Regions from separate parts of the Ferdinandcohnia salidurans genome, predicted to be linked through region 2. Evidence: riboswitches for the same ligand, from Rfam matches in the RefSeq annotation. Region 2 holds a riboswitch; each other region holds the start of a gene.
The links. A riboswitch is a leader RNA that binds a small molecule or an ion and turns the genes downstream of it on or off. The one in region 2 is predicted to bind S-adenosylmethionine.

Region 1 (6,410 bases), on a different contig from region 2:
TTGTTGGTGTGTAGTACTAGCAGGATGAATAATTAAACTTTTTGCATCACCAACGTTTGCAACATGTGACCAAAGCTCAACACTATTGATTAGCTTTTCGCCAGCTTCTCTTCCACCTTTAATACCGAACACAATTACGGATCCAGCACCTTTTGGTAAATATTTATCAGCTAGTTGTTTATTTGGATGGTCCTCTTCACCTGGATACAATACCCATTCAACGCCAGGATGATCTTTCAGATAAGAAACAACTTCTTTCGTATTTGCAATATGCTCCTTCATACGAACATGTAATGTTTCTAGACCTAAGTTAAATTGGAATGAATTATAAGGGCTAATAGCTGGACCTAAATCACGCAGTAATTGAACTCTCGCTTTTATAATAAAGGCTACTGGTCCTAATGCTTCAGCGTAGACTAAATCATGATAGCTTGGATCTGGAGTAGTAAATCCAGGGAATTTTGACGAGTTCCAATCAAATTTTCCACCGTCTACAATAATTCCACCCATGGATGTTCCATTTCCTAGTAACCACTTTGTAGCAGAATGGATGACAATGTCTGCTCCATGCTCAATTGGTCTACATAAATATGGTGTCGCAAATGTATTGTCAACAATTAGAGGAATTCCTGCTTCATGAGCAATATTAGCAACGGCCTCAATATCAAGGATATCCAAGCTTGGGTTTCCGATTGTCTCAGCAAAGATCGCCTTTGTATTTGGTGTAATGGCTTGACGGAAATTTTCTGGATTTTTTGGATCTACTAAATGTGTCTTAATTCCATATTTAGGTAGAGTGTTAGCAAATAGATTATACGTTCCACCATATAGTGTCGAAGCAGATACAATCTCATCCCCTGCTCCTGCAATGTTAAGGATTGAAGTCGTAATGGCTGCCATTCCACTTGCAACTGCTAATGCACCAACTCCACCTTCTAATTGGGCAACTCTTTCTTCAAAAACAGTAGTAGTAGGGTTGTGGATTCGAGTATATATATAACCATTTTCTTTTAAGCCAAAAAGATTTGCTGCATGTTCAGTTGTGTTAAATTTGAATGCATTTGACTGATAGATAGGAACTGCTCTAGCTCCGGTTACTGGATCTGCTTCAAGACCCCCATGTATCGCGATAGTTTCTGGTCTATAGTTTTTCTGTTTTTCACTCACTTGAATCTCTCCCTCTTATAATAAAATAAAATAAAAAACCTCTTCGATAAGAAGAGGTTGTATGTATGGTTCTCTTCTTATCTTTCAGACAAAAAAATGCCTGTTGGATTTAGCACCGTGTAAATTACCGGTTGCCGGGTTTCATAGGGCCATTCCCTCCACCACTCGTGATAAGATAAACTATTAAGTTTTGTATTTTTATGATTAATTTGATGTTAACCCTTTTTCATTTACAAGTCAATGAAAATATTTAGAAAAAACAAGATATTCCAAATTACTTGTCTTTTTTGTAAAAATCGACATCCTTAAATGACACATTCATGTAATTGCTACAAGATTCGTTCCTTTTTCCCGGGAAATACGACATATTAAGATATTTTCGCGATTTGTTTTTCTCCTTTTTGAAAGGATTTCCCTGTAAAAACAAATAGGAAATAGAGAGAACCGATTAAATATAAGACAGACGTAATTGTAAACACATAAGCATAGCCCCAATAAGCACCATGCAGCATCACAATTGAGGTTGATACTGGCCCCATTAAAGCCCAGCCTAATGAAAATACCATTTGATTAACTGAGTTGGCCAGTCCTTTCATAGAATCATCCACCCGTCCCATAACAAGAGATGCTTGAATCGGGTTGCCTGCATTCATTAATGCTTGTCTAAATAAAAAGGCAATCGCTGCTATGTAAAGATTTTCGGTATACCCAGTTAGCAAGAGGAAAGGTAATGATGATAATTGTAGATACACCACTGCGCGAACTTCTCCTACCTTACTAACAATGGCTGGTCCTATAATCATCGCGATCGCAGTTGCGGCTTGTCCCAACGATAAAATGAGACCAATTACAGTATTACTCGCTAAAAACCGGTCTGCAAAATATAAATTTAGGTATGGAATAACTAATCCTGAACCAAATCCTATGATCATTTGAGCAAATGCAAACATCGCAATTAGCTTTATTTGTGATTTATTTGTTCGTAGCTTTTGACTAAAGGACTCCACTTTTTTAATCTCTGGTTGTTTCCTTGGCTGTTCATTCATTTTAAGTATTGGTAAAATGCCAGCCATATAAATGATAGTTGCAATTAATAGTGTGATTCTTACACTCCAAAGCCCACTCATATGAAAGACAAATTGAAAAGCATCAGAAAATGCTCCACCCGCAATATTCCCTACCACTTGGGCGACCATCATGATTGCTGAATGAAAACTAAAAAGGTGAACCCTTTGTGAAGATGTTGAGTTTTCCGCTAACCATGGGATTCCTGATACTTGAATAAATGCAGTCGATAAGCCTGTTATAAAAGCGGTAGCAATAAGCAACTGCTCAACATCAAGAATACTTCTAGCAAAAAAAGCAAATGTAGAAATCGCAACTCCAAGTACCATCACTTTCTTTCTGCCAAATCTATCACTCATTAGCCCTGCGGGTACGAGGATTAAAGCAGATGCTAAAGCTGTCATTGCGATAATCGTTCCATTCGTTTGATCGGAGTAACCTAGCTCTCTTACATAAAAGTTATACATGATGGTGAACATACCCATGCCTAATTGTGTAAAAACAGTCGCTAGGATAAATCGTTTAATGTTTTGATTGTATGCTTTATATTGTGTTTTCCATCCTGTCACAATTCTCATATGTGCTCCTATAACTCCATGATAAGTACGATATTTCGATTCCCTAAATATCATACAACTTTTTAAAAAAATTGCAATATACCGAATACAAAAATGGTGTATTTATAAAAAAAAGAACTGCGATAACCCAATTGGATTATCGCAGTTTATAGACATGAAGGGAAACACTCCTTCGCTTCATCACAGGAAAGAGTATATTTTTAAGAAGCTTCACGGTTTTGTAAAGTTTTCTTATTACTCGGTGCAAACCAACCAAATAGTGCAATGCCAACTAATACTCCATAGAAGATAATTGTCCAAACAGTACTATGAGGGAAATCATGATCTAAGATACCAATATCCTCATGAGCAAGGGTAATTACAGCAAGTTTGACACCGACCCAGGCTACAATTGCATAGGCGGTTGTTTCCAATGCAGGTCGTTTCTCAAGAAGTTGCACAAACCAAGTTGCAGCAAATTTAATCAATACGAGGCCAGCAATACCTCCAAGAAGAATAACAAGGAATTGCCCTCCATCCATACCACCGAAATTGCCAAGAGGTGAGTCTGGAAGACCAAGGGCTAAAGCGACCGCAGCTAAGATTGAATCAATAGCAAAAGCAAGATCCGCTAATGCAATCTTTCCTACTGTTGGCCAAAATCCTTTACCAGCAGACTCTTTTTCATCATCCTTATGAATGTTCTTATTTTCTTTTCCAAACCTTGCTTGGATGATATGCTTTAATCCTAAATAAAGAAGATAAGCTGCTCCTATCGCTTGTATTTGCCAAACGTTTGCAATAAAGGAAATAGCAAAAAGTGCTCCAAAACGGAAAACAAAAGCCATGAGTATTCCGTAATTGATTGCTCTTTTTTTCTGTTCTTCGGGTAAATGTTTGGCTATGATTGCTAGCACTAGAGCATTGTCGGCTGATAATAAGCCTTCCAAGCCGATTAGGATTAACAATGCCCAGGCATATTCAAGCCATATTGACTCCATGAACGTCTCCCCCAACTTTAGGAAATATCGTACAGAAATTTCATGAGTTTTCCCTTTTTTATAGTACTCTCTTTAGTATGAGTACAATGAAAAACGATAAACGGAGTTGTTTTAGGTAATATGTTTAAAATTTTCCTTGGGTAGACAATTAACCCGTTGAAAAACAAAAACCCAAGAATGCTGATATCAACATTCCTGGGCTTATTTCTTTGATAAGATTTCAACCAAGTAAGGAACTGAGTGAAAGGCATAATACTTTTGCGCAACTTTTCCTTCTTTTACATGTATTAAACAAGGAACACTTTCAATTTGCCACTCAATTGCTTTTTTTGGTAAATAATTCAGATCACTCTTACCGATTATTACGTAGGGTAACAACTCAGCGACGACAGTCATCATTTTTGAAGCTACCTGACAGGTTCCGCACATCGGTGTAAACAAATAAAGCCAAAACTCCCCCGTGTTCGTAAGGTGAGTGTCAATTTCGTGTTCATTCCATTCCTTCATCTTTACGACAACCTTTTATCATCTTAATTGTTGTTTATTTTACCATATTTATTGAAAAAGTATAGGATAGACGCTTGGCACTACAGTAAGTATTCAGCGTGCACATCAATGTTTGCTGAAAGCAGTACCGTTGCAATATGTTGTTCAGGGGCAGTCGCAACCTCGCGATACATTTTATCGATAAACAAATGCCGCGCTTCTGGAAATTCACGTTTAAACTGTTTTCTAAGTTTATCTCCTGCTCTGTCGGCATCCACTAAAATATAAACATCTTTATTAAACAAATGCTCAATTAACTCATCGAGTTTGGAAATACTGATCGTTCCGTTGGTACAAATAATTTCAACAGGTTCATTCACAACGGTTTCGACTTTCTTTTTATCTGTTCTCCCCTCAACAATGATTACTTTTTCATATTCGTCAAAAGCCACCATTTCATCACCTTGTTTCAAGTGTACATTAATCTGTTATATACTTCTTCGATGTGTACAACTGCTTTTCCTTCATTTTATAGCGAAGATTATATTTTGGTGAATCATTAGGAAACAATAGGGAAAAAAAGACAGTGGGTATCCACTGTCTTAACACCAACCATTTTCATCATCACAATCTACATATTTCATATCTGGGTTAGTAGGTATGTCAGCATATGTGAAAATTTTGCTCTCCTCTTGCTCATACCCCTGCTTTAATTCATATTGAGCCCCTTCATTTGTAAATCGGATTTTTCCAATTGGTTCATTCTCAACATATAATTTCATTTCGTTATCTCCAAGCTTGCCAACCACTCGGTCAGTCACTTCAATTCGAGTATGTTTCAATACCATTACGAACACCCTTCCATCGGTATTTAATTTTAGAGTGTCCATTAAGAAAAACTTCATTCCATTTGTCATTGTCCTTATAAGTATGGAAAACAATAAAAGAGCCGATAGGAATTTTTTCCTGTTTTCGGCTCTTTTTATAAAAATGTTAGTCTTCTTTTATCATTTCTTCATATTGCTCAGCTGTCATTAGGTTTTCAATATCACCAGCATTTGCAGGCTCAATGACGATCATCCATGCTTTTTCATATGGAGATTCATTTACGAATTCTGGGCTGTCATCAAGGTCTTCATTTATTTCTACTACTTTACCACTGATAGGTGCATAAAGTTCAGAAACCGTTTTAACAGATTCAACACTACCGAATGGCTCATCTGCTTGTATTTCATCGCCTACCTCTGGTAGTTCAACGAATACGATATCACCTAACTCAGATTGTGCAAAATCTGTAATCCCAATACGTACTTTTTCCCCTTCGACTTTCACCCATTCATGTTCTTCAGAATAACGTAATTCTTTTGGCGTGCTCATCTTGTACCCTCCATTAATTCGATATTATGAAATAATTAGTGTCCATTTTGATGAATGATCTCAATAAAATGGATTATGTAAAAGTCCTTTTTAAGGTCTTTCATCCGATTTATTTTGCCCAAGTGCCTTCAAACTGCGCCTCATTAAAACCAACAGTTACCTTCTTACCATCGCTAGTGAGTGGGCGCTTAATAAGCATTCCATCAGAGGCTAAAAGTTCTAACAATTCATCCTCGGAGGCTGTACCAACTTTGTCCTTCAATCCAAGTTCGCGGTATTTTTGACCACTTGTATTGAAGAATTTCTTTAATTCCAATCCACTGTTTTGATACATTTCTTTTAATTGCTCTTTTGATGGGGGATTCTCCACAATATGTATTTCCTCAAAAGCAACCTGATGTTCCTCAAGCCATTTTTTCGCTTTTCGACAGGTTCCACATTTTGGATACCAGTAAAATGTTAAAGCCATATTCTCACCACCCCTACAACATACTACCCAAATATTTTAACATATAAAATTTTGAAATAACAACGATTCTCTAGATTCCAAGGATTAATTTCGACTCATTTCCCGTTTATCCTGCTAAAAAAAGAAAAAACTCTCTTATTTAAGAAAAAAAGCCCCTATTCTAGGAGCTTTTTCTCGCCGTTCCGTTTTGAATTACACAGTGTATTTTTCAGCCTCGATAAGTGTTGCTGCAATTTCACGTTTTTTCGCAATGACATTTACAGGTGTATGACGAGTTAATTTACGTAG
Region 2 (6,410 bases):
CTTTCACAATTTATTTTTTGGTATCCTTTGGTTATGTCCTTATTTTGGATAGCAGGTGCGAGCCTCTTTTTTAGGTACCGGGAAAGAAAGAATAAGGTAGATTTCGACCAGGTTGAGTGGCCCTTTGTAAGTATTTTAATCCCGTGTTATAACGAGGAAGATACGATTGAGGAAACAGTTAAACATATTGTAAAAGTGAATTATCCGCATAAAGAAATCATTGTTGTGAATGACGGCAGTACTGACCGTACAGCAGATATTCTTCATAGATTAGCCCCTCACTATCAAGAACTTCGAGTCATTGATTGTAAGGAAAATAGGGGGAAAGCCAATGCCTTACATATTGCCCTTCATGCTTCTAAAGCGGAATATTTAATTTGTATTGATTCTGATGCCATTTTGGACCCTGATGCTCCTTATTATTTGATTCACCAATTTTTTAATCGTGGTGAGAGATTAGGTGCTGTAACAGGTAACCCAAGGATACGTAATCGTGATACATTACTTAGCAGGCTGCAAATTGTGGAATATGCGTCGATTATAGGTGCGATAAAAAGAACTCAGCGTACATTGGGTAAAATTATGACAGTATCAGGTGTGGTAGTAGCTTTTCGAAAAAAAGCTCTCGTAAACGTTGGCCTTTGGGACCGCGATATGATTACCGAAGATATTTCAGTATCTTGGAAGCTTCAGGAGAAGTTTTGGGATATCCGATATGAACCACGTGCTCTGTGCTGGATGCTTGTACCTGAAACGATTAAAGGAATATGGAAACAACGAATTCGATGGGCTCAAGGTGGACAAGAAGTGATTCTTAGACATTGGAGAATATTGCTGAACTGGAAGCACCGAAGAATTTGGCCAATTTATATCGAGCAGTGGGTAAGCTTATTATGGTCGTACTCTTGGATTTTTGTGACACTTTATTATTTCGTTACCGCTACGAGCATTCAAGAGCTATTCATTTGGATCACCTTCTCCTCATTTTCGCTGATCTTCTTAAGCTTAATTCAATTGTGGATTTCAATTAAAGTGGATTCCCCATATGACCAAATTTTGAAGTACTATCTGTGGGCAGCATGGTATCCGGTCATTTATTGGGTACTAAATGCAGTTATTGTTGTGTTTGCGTTCCCGAAAGCAATTAAGTCTCGAATCAAAGGTGGTTATGCGACATGGACAAGCCCAGACAGAGGAAACAGAATGAATTAATTATTAAAACAAAACGCAATTGGGTTCATGAAGTGATTATAGGGTTTTTCTCCCTATTAATATGGATGTTTTGTCTATTTGTCATCTTCTTTTTTATCAGCGCCCTTTTTAACAATAATAATGAATATTTAAATGTTGTGAAGATGTTATTTAAAACAACAAATATAGAAATAAGAGAATTCATTTATACAGTATTTGCTATTTTTATCGCATGTTATTTAGGATTATGGTTTTGGAAGTACTATAATACAAAAAGGTTTAGCCATCTGGTGAGAAGAAAATATCCGCAACCCACCTCTGAAGAAGAGGTTTTAGCACTCGGCTTAATTAGTAAAGAAGACTATGATTCCTTGCAAAATGCAAAAGACATTACACTGAAGAAAAATCCAATTCGGGATCTTGTTAGGTAGGGTCACAGGGACAGGTCCCGTGTCCCACCATTTTTTTACAATTATTGTATTGAAAATGAAGGGTTTATAGTGTGGTCGTCTCAATGGTAGGTTAAGTCCGATAAATTGTGATTTTTGTCCGATATATTTGGAAATCCGAAATCTTTGGATTTGTGTCCTAAATACTTTGATTCGTGTCCGATAAGTTACCACCTTTGTCCGATATCTTAAAAACTACCTTTTAAGTTAGTAGATTAGCCTCTTAAATCTATCATCAGCTGAGCGTATTTGAGGACATGATGTGGGGTGAATTCGAATGTAGTGATTCCTATCACTAAAGTTTTCGAACAATTAGAGTATGCTTTAGGAAGATAACAAATGGCCGGGGAAAGGGTGAAGTAGAATGCTGATAGAGGATCCAAACGTGAAGCTAAGTCCTCCGCTGCAACAATTAAAGGACGAGCACACGTCATTGAGAGCAAACATGGACCGTTTCTATGAGATAGCGGAAGAAATAGAATACGAATCTGGCCCCGAAGTACTTGAATTGTTTTCTGAATTATACAAGCAGATTTTAGCTTTTAATAATGAGCTTGCGGGACATTCGAAACGCGAGGATGAAGGACTGTTCCCAATGATGGACCGTCGCCTTGGAGATAAGGACCGAACCATCGAAACAATGGAATATGAGCATCGTAAGGCAGAGCAGCATCTACTGGATTTCCTTGATGAGGCTCTTCAAGCTGGAGAGAGTATCGATGAGTTTGATGCGCAAACTATTACAGTTTACGCAGTCCAGGCTTATGCAACCTTAACACAACACTTCGCGAAGGAAGAAAATATGCTTTTTCCATTGGCTCAAAGAATATTGTCCGCTGAAGAAAAAGTTAAGCTCGGACGATTGCTTCGAGATTTATAAAATAGCATAAACGGAGGCCCCGAATTATTTAATGATTCGAGGTCTTTTTATTGGGTTTTACCAATTATAACGTATTTTTTTCTATAATTTCCAAAAGTTAAGGTAAAAGCAGCATTTATTCTGTAGGAATTACCGGTTTCATCCAAAAGTCATAAGAAAAAGAGCGTTTATGCTACGGGTTTTTCCAAAATAATCCAAACGCCATAGTATAAGCAGCATTTATACTATGGCTATTACCAGTTTCATCCAAAACCCATATCAAAAAGAGCTATTAAGAATTTACTTTTTCCAAGTATATACAAAAGTCCTAGCATTAACCTTATTTTGAAGGTATGTTAACCTCCTAATCATTAAACGAATGATATTCCCTATGACGAAATAACTAAAATTTCTACCTTTTAAAAATTTTCGCGGAAATCGATTGACAGAAACAAAAATTCCGTGTAATTTATATAACAACAACTAAATTACCATTTTATTCTTATCCAGAGAGGTGGAGGGACTGGCCCATCGAAGCCTCGGCAACAGACAATTGTACTGTGCCAATTCCAGCAAGCGTAAAGCTTGAAAAGATAGGAAGAGTGTATGAAACTATTCACGTATGCCCTCTTCTTAAATGAAGAGGGCTTTTTGTTTTTTGGGCCAAAGAACGGATTGCCATACTGGTCAACCAATGGCAATGAATCATATACATCTTGAACAAGGGGGAGTTGTATGGCGCAGCTTGATGAATCAAAGGTGAAGCATATTTTATCGACCTTGGAGAAATTAGATTTTGGATCTATTGTAATCACGGTTCACAATGGGGAAATTACCCAAATCGATGCAACAGAGAAGAAGCGTTTTTCCTTGCAAAAATCTACATCAACCCATACCACAACTAAGTAAATAACTTGCCGATTAGACAACTAAAGGCATCTTTATTTTCAAAGCGTCCATAAAAGACGTTTTAGATAAAGATGCCTTTTTTAATTCAATTTTTGTCTTGCGGGAGAGGGGATTTAACTACAATAATCCCAAATTAAACTCATTTAGATGAACAAAGACACAAGGAAAGGATGATTAAAATGAGTGAAATCGTAATTTTATCAGGAAGTCCGTCTGAGAGTTCTAGAACGGACTTAGTCCTACAGTATGTTGGAAAAAGGCTGAAACAAGAGGGTTTCTCGGTCACACATGTATCTGTTAGAGATATTCCATTTCAGGACGTTTTTAATCTAAGGTTTGATAGTCCTGCACTTAAGGAACTGACTTTACTCCTTCAAGGGGCTGATGGAGTGATTGTCGGATCGCCTGTATACAAGGCAGCCTACACTGGGGTGTTGAAGGCAGTCCTAGATTTGCTTCCCCAAGATGTGTTGGCGCAGAAAACAGTCTTACCAATCATGACAGGTGGAAGCCCAGCCCACTTACTTGCGATTGAGTTCAGCCTCAAACCATTATTGGCTGCATTAAAGGGACAAAGCCAACAAGGAGTGTACTTCCAAGATTGCCAAATCGATAAAACACAAGAAATCAACCCAATAATAGATGAAGATGTGTTAGTAAGATTGAAAAAAGAGCTTTATTACTTTATCGAGACAGTAAATAAGAAAAAAGATTTTGCCATAAAAAACTAACGGAAGAGGAGCTAATAAAAATGACTAAGAAAAGAATGTATTTAAATGCGTTTGATATGAATTGTGTGGGACATCAATCCCCAGGCCTATGGACACATCCGGAGGATCAATCTCATCGTTATAAAGACAGCGAGTATTGGATTGAACTCGCGAAGCTTTTAGAAAAGGGTAGATTCGATGCTATATTTCTAGCAGACGTACTAGGGCCATACGATGTGTATCAAGGTTCAAGAGATGCTGCAATCCGACAAGGTACACAAACGCCTGTTAACGACCCATCCCTTGTTGTACCGTTAATGTCAGCGGTGACGAAGCATTTAGGATTTGGAGTTACTGCATCTGTTACCCATGAGCATCCATATACATTTGCCCGCAGGATGTCGACGCTCGATCATATAACAAAAGGGCGTGTAGGCTGGAATATTGTAACTTCATATTTAAAAAGTGCCGCTGTGAATATGGGATTGGAAGATCAAATTAAACACGATGAGCGCTATGACATTGCCAATGAATACTTAGAAGTTTGCTATAAATTATGGGAAGGAAGTTGGGAGGATGATGCCGTTTTACTAGACAAACAGAATCGGATTTTCGCAGATCCAAGTAAAGTTCACGACATCAACCATGAAGGTAGGTATTATAAGGTTCCAGGTGCTCACCTTTGTGAGCCGTCTCCACAAAGAACGCCAGTACTTTACCAAGCCGGAACTTCTAGTAAGGGGCGCGCTTTTGCTGGTAAACATGCAGAACTAATCTTCATCGGTGCACCTACTAAAAATGCAGCTAAGCATTCTGTCAAGAAGCTGCGTGAAGAGGCAATAAAGGCTGGCAGAGCACCTGAGGAAATTAAAATACTTGCTTGTATTACTCCAATCGTTGGTCGAACAGAAGAAGAAGCGCAAGAAAAATACAATGAATATCAAAAACACGTAAGCTATGAAGGAGCATTAGCACTTTTGGGTGGTTGGACTGGAATAGATTTTTCAGAGTATGGTCCAGATGAAAATCTTAAGTATGTTAAAAACGACGCGATTCAATCGACCGTTGAGAACTTTACAAAAATTGATTCAGATAAAACTTGGACGATTGATGAGATCAAAAAATATACTGGAATTGGCGGCCTAGGTCCTGTTACTGTTGGCAGCCCAGAACAGGTAGCAAATGATTTAGAAAGCTGGGTGGAAGAAACCGGAGTAGATGGGTTTAACATTGCTTACGCGATTACACCTGGAACATTTAAAGATTTTATAGAGCTTGTTGTACCGGTATTACAAGAAAGAGGTCTAGTACGAAAAGAATACGAAGGTGACACACTTAGAGATAGCCTATTTGGTCAAGGGAGACAGTTGCCTGCCCATCATCCTGGAAAGCAATACTCCAAAACTGCGGCACTAGCAGTAAAATAAGGTGTGAAAAATAGTATCAGTTAAGTCTTCGAAACGATTCGGAGGCTTTTCTATTTGGCATTTTTTGATTCACGATATAAAAGGAATTTAGATCTGAATAGATGAATATAGTGTTTAAAAGCTTAATATAGGAGGAGTTATGATGAGTACTAATGAGGGGAAATATATTGAAGTCGATCTGGGGGTCGAATTGTTTGTACAAGATGTTGGCGAAGGGGAACCTATTGTTTTCGTTCCAGGTTTTACTTTCACGACAGAGGTTTTTATTAAGCAAGTTGAGTATTTTTCAAAAACCAATCGGGTAATCGTAATAGATCCAAGGAGCCACGGAAGATCAACGATAACTCCTCACGGAAATGATTATGTGACACACGGATCAGATTTGGCTTCCGTTCTGCAAGCATTAAATGTGAAAACTGCAACTCTAGTAGGCTGGTCGTTTGGTTGTTTTACAGTTTGGGAATATTTGAAGCAAAATGGCTCAGAAAACATTAAATCTTTAATACTTGTAGATATGCCGCCTAAATCTTTATCGGTAAATGATGAAGAATGGGTTGAAGGCAAGCTAGATGATATTGCAGCAATCTATAACGGTTATTTACGAAATCCAACAGGACATAGAGAGTTCATAACCAGTTATATCACCCAAGTGATGGTACAAAGAGATCTTGAGAAAGAAGAGCTAACCTGGTTAGTGGAGCAATCTTTGAAAACACCCTATTACATCGCTGGTAATTTATTTGCTTCAGGTATGTTTTCAGATTATCGAGAGGAAGCCAAACAAGCTAGTAAAGCCGTTCCTACCTTAACGATTGTCGCAGAGCACTGGGCGGATATTGCCGTAGAATATACAGAACAATTAACA
Region 3 (6,410 bases), on a different contig from region 2:
GTAAACGACCTTTCACGCGGATGTAACTCAGAGGATGTTTATAAGCTAGCTTTAATCACAGCAGCGCAAGCGTTGTAAGAATGAGAAATGGCCATGTCTTTAGGACATGGCCATTTTTTATGGGTGGGTGTCTTTTTGCTAGTGACAGTAAATAACCATTAGTGACAGTATTTCTGAAACAGTGACAGTAAATTAATGTTCAATTTCCCAATCCTTTTTTAATACATTTTTTAGTAACACTATTTGTTCTTCCCCGACTTTTTCTATGATTTGCTTTTCAATCGTTGCTTTTAGTTCCTCATTTTTCTCATAGCACTCTTCGCCAAGGGGTGTTAATTCGATTCGTTTTTCCTTTTTATTGTTTTCACCATCCATTACGTTGACTAGCCCTTTTGCTTTTAAGTTTTTAATAAATTTATGAGTAGCTTGCCTCGTTATATCGACATTTTTAGAAACAATCGCAATCGTTGTTTGTCTTTTATAGATACGCGACATGATATACCATTCTGAATTTGAAATCGCAATGTCGCTAGACTCGTTCCATAGTTTTTCAGCAATCCCTCGAAGTTGACCATGTCTCTCACTTAAGAGGTCGATTAAATCTAAATGTTGAAGTACAGGGTCCATAAATTCCACTCCCGATTTTATAATCGCCATTACTATACAAAAATTAATAGGTACTGTCAACTAAGTTGACGAAATTAGACCGAGGGTTTATTTTGTCAACCAAGTTGATATTTTTTGGATTATGGTGTATGATTAAATAAAGTCAACTAAGTTGACAATCCATTGGATAGGAGCATGATACATGTTTAACATAGGTGATCTAGTGATTTATTCGAACGTGGGTATTTGCCAAATAGATGATATATGTGAAAAAACATATGGTGGTATGACTCGGACTTATTATATAATGCACCCAATTGACGATAACTCGTTGATAATCCAAAACCCAGTGGATAATGACCGGATTTTAATGCAAGGAATCATTGATAAAAGTGAATCAGAGGAACTCTTAGAATCCTTTAAGCTACCAGGAATTCAGTGGATTGATAATAGTTCGGAACGTCAAAAAGCTTATTCTGGGATCGCTTCGTCTGGAGATAGACAAGAAATTTCAAGAGTACTTAATACATTGCTATGTAAAAAGCATGAACTCGAAATGAACGATAAAAAATTGTCGGAACATGACCGCCGACTACTTCTTTATATTCAAAAAATATTATTTAAAGAATTCGCCATTACGTTAGATACAACAGTTGAGGCCGTAACGAAAAAAATCAATCAAATGATTGCCTTTAAAATGAACAAAACCTCACGTCATGAGGTAGCTAAATACGTAAATTAAGGGTAAAATAGGACGGTATAGGAACCAGGCATAGCCTGGTTTTTTGGGGTTTATTTCTTTTAAGACCCTCATCGTTAATCTAGTATTTTAACTTTATTCATTCAGAAGTCTCCTACTTCTATAAGTGGGGGATGAATGCAAACAGAGTATACAATTCAGTCGGCGTTCAAACTCTGACTGAATAAAGTTAAAGCCTCCGGCGGATGCCACAGATTTTCAATGGAAACTTTTCGAGCAAGCTCGAAAAAATCTGGGCGCAAATACGCCATGGCGCATTTGATATTATAGGAGTATGCCTTATGACCGAAAGTCTTTTATATCAGCCTAGTTGGCGGATTATTGATCAATCTAGTCTAGGCTATCAATTTGATGCACTACAATCATTTGCGATAGATGACACTCTTTGTGCGTTTGTGGGTAAAGGGGAATCACCAGCTACAGCACGGACCTGGGTTCATCATCAAACCATCGTTCTGGGTATTCAGGATACAAAATTGCCTTTCTTGGATGAAGGGGTTAAGTTTCTTGAATCATTGGGCTACCGCGCGATTGTCAGGAATTCAGGTGGACTAGCAGTGGTATTAGATGAGGGAGTGTTGAACATTTCACTCATTTTTCCTGAGACTGAAAAAGGGATTGATATCAACCGCGGCTATGATACAATGCTTGAACTCATTCGAAAAATGTTTGAGGGCTATGAAGTCGATATCGTTGCACGAGAAATCATTGGATCATATTGCCCAGGAAGCTATGATTTAAGTATAGATGGGAAAAAATTTGCGGGGATTTCTCAGCGCCGCTTACGTAATGGAGTAGCAGTACAAATTTATTTAGGTGTGACTGGAAGTGGGGCAGAACGAGCAGACATTATTCGTCAATTTTATGATATAGGCCTGCAAGGTGCGGAGACGAAATTTGTTTACCCAGATGTAAAGCCAGAAACAATGGCTTCCTTGGCGGAGTTAGTTGACCCAAACCTTACAGTACAAACTGTCATGCTGTTGCTGCTTCAAACACTAAAAAAAGAAAGTGAGCACATTTTCGCTTCCCAACTAACGGGGGAAGAAATGCCGTTATTTGAGCAAAATTATGTGCGTGTCCTTGATCGGAACGAAAAAGCATTATAAGACCAGGGGGACGGTTCTCCTGGTTTTTTTGTGTGGAAAAATGGAGTTGTGCGGATGCAATTGCGTTTTACCCATAATTTTTTAGCCGAAAAATATTTCCACTATTAAAATATTTTTTATAATAAAAATATTGAATTTTGTTTTTGGGCGTGATATGATTCTCGTCAAGTAAGTTAATCGAACTTCATTCAGCCGGGATTAATATCCCGGTTGAATGAAGTTAGCCTCCGGCGGATGCCTCGATTTTTCAAAGGAAATTTCGAGCAAGCTCGAAAAATCGGGCGCAATTACGCCAAGGCGTAAATTGAATATATGCTGTATTTTCTCTTATCAAGAGTAGGCTGAGGGATTTGGCCCTATGACGCCCAGCAACCGACCGTAATACCATTGTGAGATGGGGCGAGTTTTTTATCGCCGGGTATAACCCGTAAGGCACGGTGCTAATTCCAACAGAAGGATTTTTCTTTCTGGTAGATAAGAGGTGCGAAGACTTTTGTATGCTTCAAGCCTCTTTCTGATGAGAAAGGGGCTTTTATTTTTGTTAAAAATGGCCTCATAAAAACAGGAGAGTGATGGCTTTTAATCTGTAAAAGTAGATTTAAAAAATAGAATGACAAACACAAAAAAAGGGGAGAAAAACAATGAAATTAACAAAATTATTATTCACAGCGTTACTAATTATCGCAGTATTGGTTGGTTGCCAACCAAAAGTAGCAGAGGAAACGACGAAAACAGATAGTACAGAAGTAAAAAACTCTGATCATCCATTAGCAAACAAAAAAATCGCTTTAATTATGCAACAAAACTTAGGAACTTTTTCTGCTCAATACATTGAAGGCGTTGAAGAGCAAGTGAAAAAATTCGCGGGTGAAACAACTGTTTTTACATCTGAGGGAGACCTAGCAAAAATGGCGTCAAACGTTGATGCAGCGGTAAACCAAGGCTTTGATGCGATTTTAGTTGACCATGGAACAAAGGAAGCCCTACAAAGCTCTATACAAAAAGCAGTTGAAAAAGGTATTCCAGTTGTAGTGTTTGATGCGGAAGTAGAAGTTGATGGAGTTACTGTTCTTGAACAAGGCGACCAGCAAATGGCTCAAATGACACTAGAGAAATTAGCGGAAGATGCTGGCGGTGAAGCAAATATCGTAAAAATTTGGGTGGCTGGCTTTGCTCCAATGGAAAGACGCCAAATCGCCTATCAAGAGTTTCTTGACAACAATTCTGGCATAAAAGAAATCGCAACATTTGGTGCAGCAACTGCTAACACTGCACTTGATACACAAGCACAGATGGAAGCTCTATTAAAGCAATATCCTGAAGAAGGCCAAATTACAGCAGTGTGGGCAGCGTGGGATGAATTTGCAAAAGGTGCTGTTCGTGCAATTGAACAAGCAGGCCGTACAGATATTAAAGTGTATGGAATTGACATGAGTGATGAAGATTTACAAATGATTCAGGCAGAAAACAGCCCATGGGTTGCATCTGCAGCGGTTGATCCAAAAGATATCGGACGTATTCAAGTTCGTTTTGCCTACCAAAAACTAAATGGTGATGAAACACCAGAACGAGTAAAACTAGAGCCAGTTTTCGTAACAAAGGATGCACTTCCTGAAGAAAAAATTACAACTGCAGAGCTTGACCAATATATTGAGGGCTGGGGTAAAAGCGAACAAGGTTACACAGATGAGCTGAAAAAGCTTGAAGCTGGAGAGTAAAAAAGAGGGCCTCCCGAGGTCCTCTGTAAAGGAGGATATGTAGATGCCTTTACTCGAAATGAAGGAAATTACAAAAAGTTTTGGTAATGTGATTGCACTTGAGAATGCTTCTTTTGAGTTACAAAGGGGCGAGGTTCACGCGTTGCTAGGGGCAAATGGCGCTGGAAAAAGCACGCTGATGAAAATTCTATCAGGAGCGTATGAGCTAGATACAGGGGTGATTACCCTTGAAGACAAAACAATTGAGATTCGTTCTCCGAAGGATGCAAAAGCATCAGGCATTCACATTGTCTATCAAGAGGTCGACACGGCGATTGTACCTCAGCTAACGGTTGCTGAAAATATTTTACTCGATACCTTTTCAACTGAAAAAAGCTTGTTCATCAATAAAAGAAAGCTTCGTGAACAAGCAGCCTCGATTCTAAAGCTCTTGAATGTCACGGATATACCCATGACAAAACAGGCATTAGAGTTATCGCTTGCCGAAAAACAGTTGGTGTTGATTGCAAGAGCTCTCGCACATGAAGCGAAGGTTATCATTTTTGACGAGCCAACAGCACCATTATCGATTGAGGAAACAAAGTACCTTTTCAATATTGTAAAAACACTGAAGGAAAAAGGAGTCGGTTGCGTTTTTATCTCGCACCGATTACCAGAGGTGTTTGAAATCTGCGACAGGTTAACGATTATGCGTGATGGCAGGACGATTACCACTTTTTCAACAAAAGAGGTGACTCCGAAAACGGTTGTTGAGACGATGCTTGGTAGTACTTTTACAGAACAGTCTTCGAAACGAAAACCTGTGAAGGGAGATCTTCTTTTAGAGGTAAACGGGCTTGATGATGGGGAAAAGCTTACCGATGTTTCGTTTACGGTTTCTGAAGGGGAAATCGTTGGGGTTGTTGGGTTAGTTGGCGCTGGAAAAACAGAGCTTGCGAAAACATTGTTTGGCCTTCGTCCTTACGAACAGGGTGATGTGATCGTGAAGGGGAAATCGCATCATTTTACTCATTCACAACAAGCAATTGAGGCGGGTTTTGCGCTTATTTCAGAGGAGCGCCGTAAGGAAGGATTGTTTATTCATGAGTCCATCTCTACGAATCTATCCTTTGCCAATCTGAAAAAATTCTCACCGTTTTTAGTTATGAACCGGAAGGCTGAAAAAAGCTATGCAGGCTCCATTATTGAATTGCTGGGAATTAAAACAAACGATACGGAAACTCTGGCTGAGCATTTAAGTGGAGGAAACCAGCAAAAGGTTGCGATAGGAAAATGGGTTTCTCGGAATGCGGGTCTCTATTTGTTTGATGAGCCGACAAAAGGGGTTGATGTCGGTGCGAAGCAGGATATTTTCAAACTTATTTATTCCCTCGCCGACGAGGGGAAAGGGATTCTTTATTTTTCTTCTGAAATAGATGAGATTATAAGAATTTCAGACCGGATTCTTGTCATGTATGATGGAGAAATCGTAAAGGAACTTTCAGGAGAAGAGGCAACACAGGATCAAATCCTTTTGTATGCTAGTGGTGGAAAGGATGACGTACATGAAAGGGAATATCATCAGCTTCCTGTTTAAATATGGGGCAATTTTATTAATGGGCTTTATCTTAATCTATTTTAGTACTGTGAACAGTGCATTTTTTTCATATGGAAACCTATCAGATATTTTACGATCCATCTCAATTGTAACACTTCTTGCATTAGGGGTTACGTTTACGCTTGTTGTTGACGGATTTGATTTATCAGTGGGATCAACGATGTCATTGTCGGTCGTGATTACGGCGTCCTTGATGGTTTGGTATGAGTTACCGCTTTGGGTGGTCCTGCTTTTACCGCTATTAGTTGGGGTTGCGGTTGGTCTTGTAAATACGTTTTTAATTGTAAAAATAGGGATACCGGATCTACTCGCGACACTTGGAATGATGTATATCGTATCAGGTCTACATCGGACCTATACGGAAGGGTATTCCATCTACAACCATATGCCATTGACGAGTGGTGGGACTGCGCCTGGTGAGTTCAGCCAAGCATTTTTATGGATTGGGCAAGGGAAGATGCTGGGATTACCGGTTCCGGTCTGGTTTATGCTCGTTTTCGTGCTGCTTGCTTATGTGATTCTTAATCATACGCGGTGGGGCCGAATTTTATATATGACAGGCGGAAATGCAGAGGCTGCAAGATTGTCAGGTATCAACACAAACAAGGTAAAGTTGATTG

Region 1: another riboswitch for S-adenosylmethionine. It lies ahead of ACFSFW_RS08740 (O-acetylhomoserine aminocarboxypropyltransferase/cysteine synthase family protein); the one in region 2 lies ahead of ACFSFW_RS11910 (YezD family protein).
Region 3: another riboswitch for S-adenosylmethionine. It lies ahead of ACFSFW_RS17140 (sugar ABC transporter substrate-binding protein); the one in region 2 lies ahead of ACFSFW_RS11910 (YezD family protein).

The regions. Positions count from the first base shown of each region.
Region 1 is NZ_JBHUEK010000010.1:289,508-295,917, reverse strand. Features, by position in the region: gene ACFSFW_RS08740 (O-acetylhomoserine aminocarboxypropyltransferase/cysteine synthase family protein) at 1-1,167, opposite strand, end outside; SAM riboswitch class I at 1,242-1,344, opposite strand; gene ACFSFW_RS08735 (MFS transporter) at 1,536-2,882, opposite strand; gene ACFSFW_RS08730 (TerC family protein) at 3,011-3,790, opposite strand; gene ACFSFW_RS08725 (thioredoxin family protein) at 3,992-4,297, opposite strand; gene ACFSFW_RS08720 (toprim domain-containing protein) at 4,378-4,731, opposite strand; gene ACFSFW_RS08715 (YusG family protein) at 4,879-5,124, opposite strand; gene gcvH (glycine cleavage system protein GcvH) at 5,270-5,653, opposite strand; gene ACFSFW_RS08705 (arsenate reductase family protein) at 5,763-6,122, opposite strand; gene ACFSFW_RS08700 (acyl-CoA dehydrogenase FadE) at 6,315-6,410, opposite strand, start outside.
Region 2 is NZ_JBHUEK010000018.1:158,484-164,893, forward strand. Features, by position in the region: gene pgaC (poly-beta-1,6-N-acetyl-D-glucosamine synthase) at 1-1,212, shown strand, start outside; gene ACFSFW_RS11900 (poly-beta-1,6-N-acetyl-D-glucosamine biosynthesis protein PgaD) at 1,176-1,622, shown strand; gene ACFSFW_RS11905 (hemerythrin domain-containing protein) at 2,005-2,520, shown strand; SAM riboswitch class I at 2,999-3,099, shown strand; gene ACFSFW_RS11910 (YezD family protein) at 3,235-3,408, shown strand; gene ssuE (NADPH-dependent FMN reductase) at 3,588-4,139, shown strand; gene ACFSFW_RS11920 (LLM class flavin-dependent oxidoreductase) at 4,160-5,545, shown strand; gene ACFSFW_RS11925 (alpha/beta fold hydrolase) at 5,688-6,410, shown strand, end outside.
Region 3 is NZ_JBHUEK010000025.1:570,854-577,263, reverse strand. Features, by position in the region: gene pta (phosphate acetyltransferase) at 1-78, shown strand, start outside; gene ACFSFW_RS17155 (MarR family winged helix-turn-helix transcriptional regulator) at 193-627, opposite strand; gene ACFSFW_RS17150 (CarD family transcriptional regulator) at 809-1,348, shown strand; gene lipL (octanoyl-[GcvH]:protein N-octanoyltransferase) at 1,648-2,475, shown strand; SAM riboswitch class I at 2,800-2,956, shown strand; gene ACFSFW_RS17140 (sugar ABC transporter substrate-binding protein) at 3,117-4,193, shown strand; gene ACFSFW_RS17135 (sugar ABC transporter ATP-binding protein) at 4,237-5,769, shown strand; gene ACFSFW_RS17130 (ABC transporter permease) at 5,738-6,410, shown strand, end outside.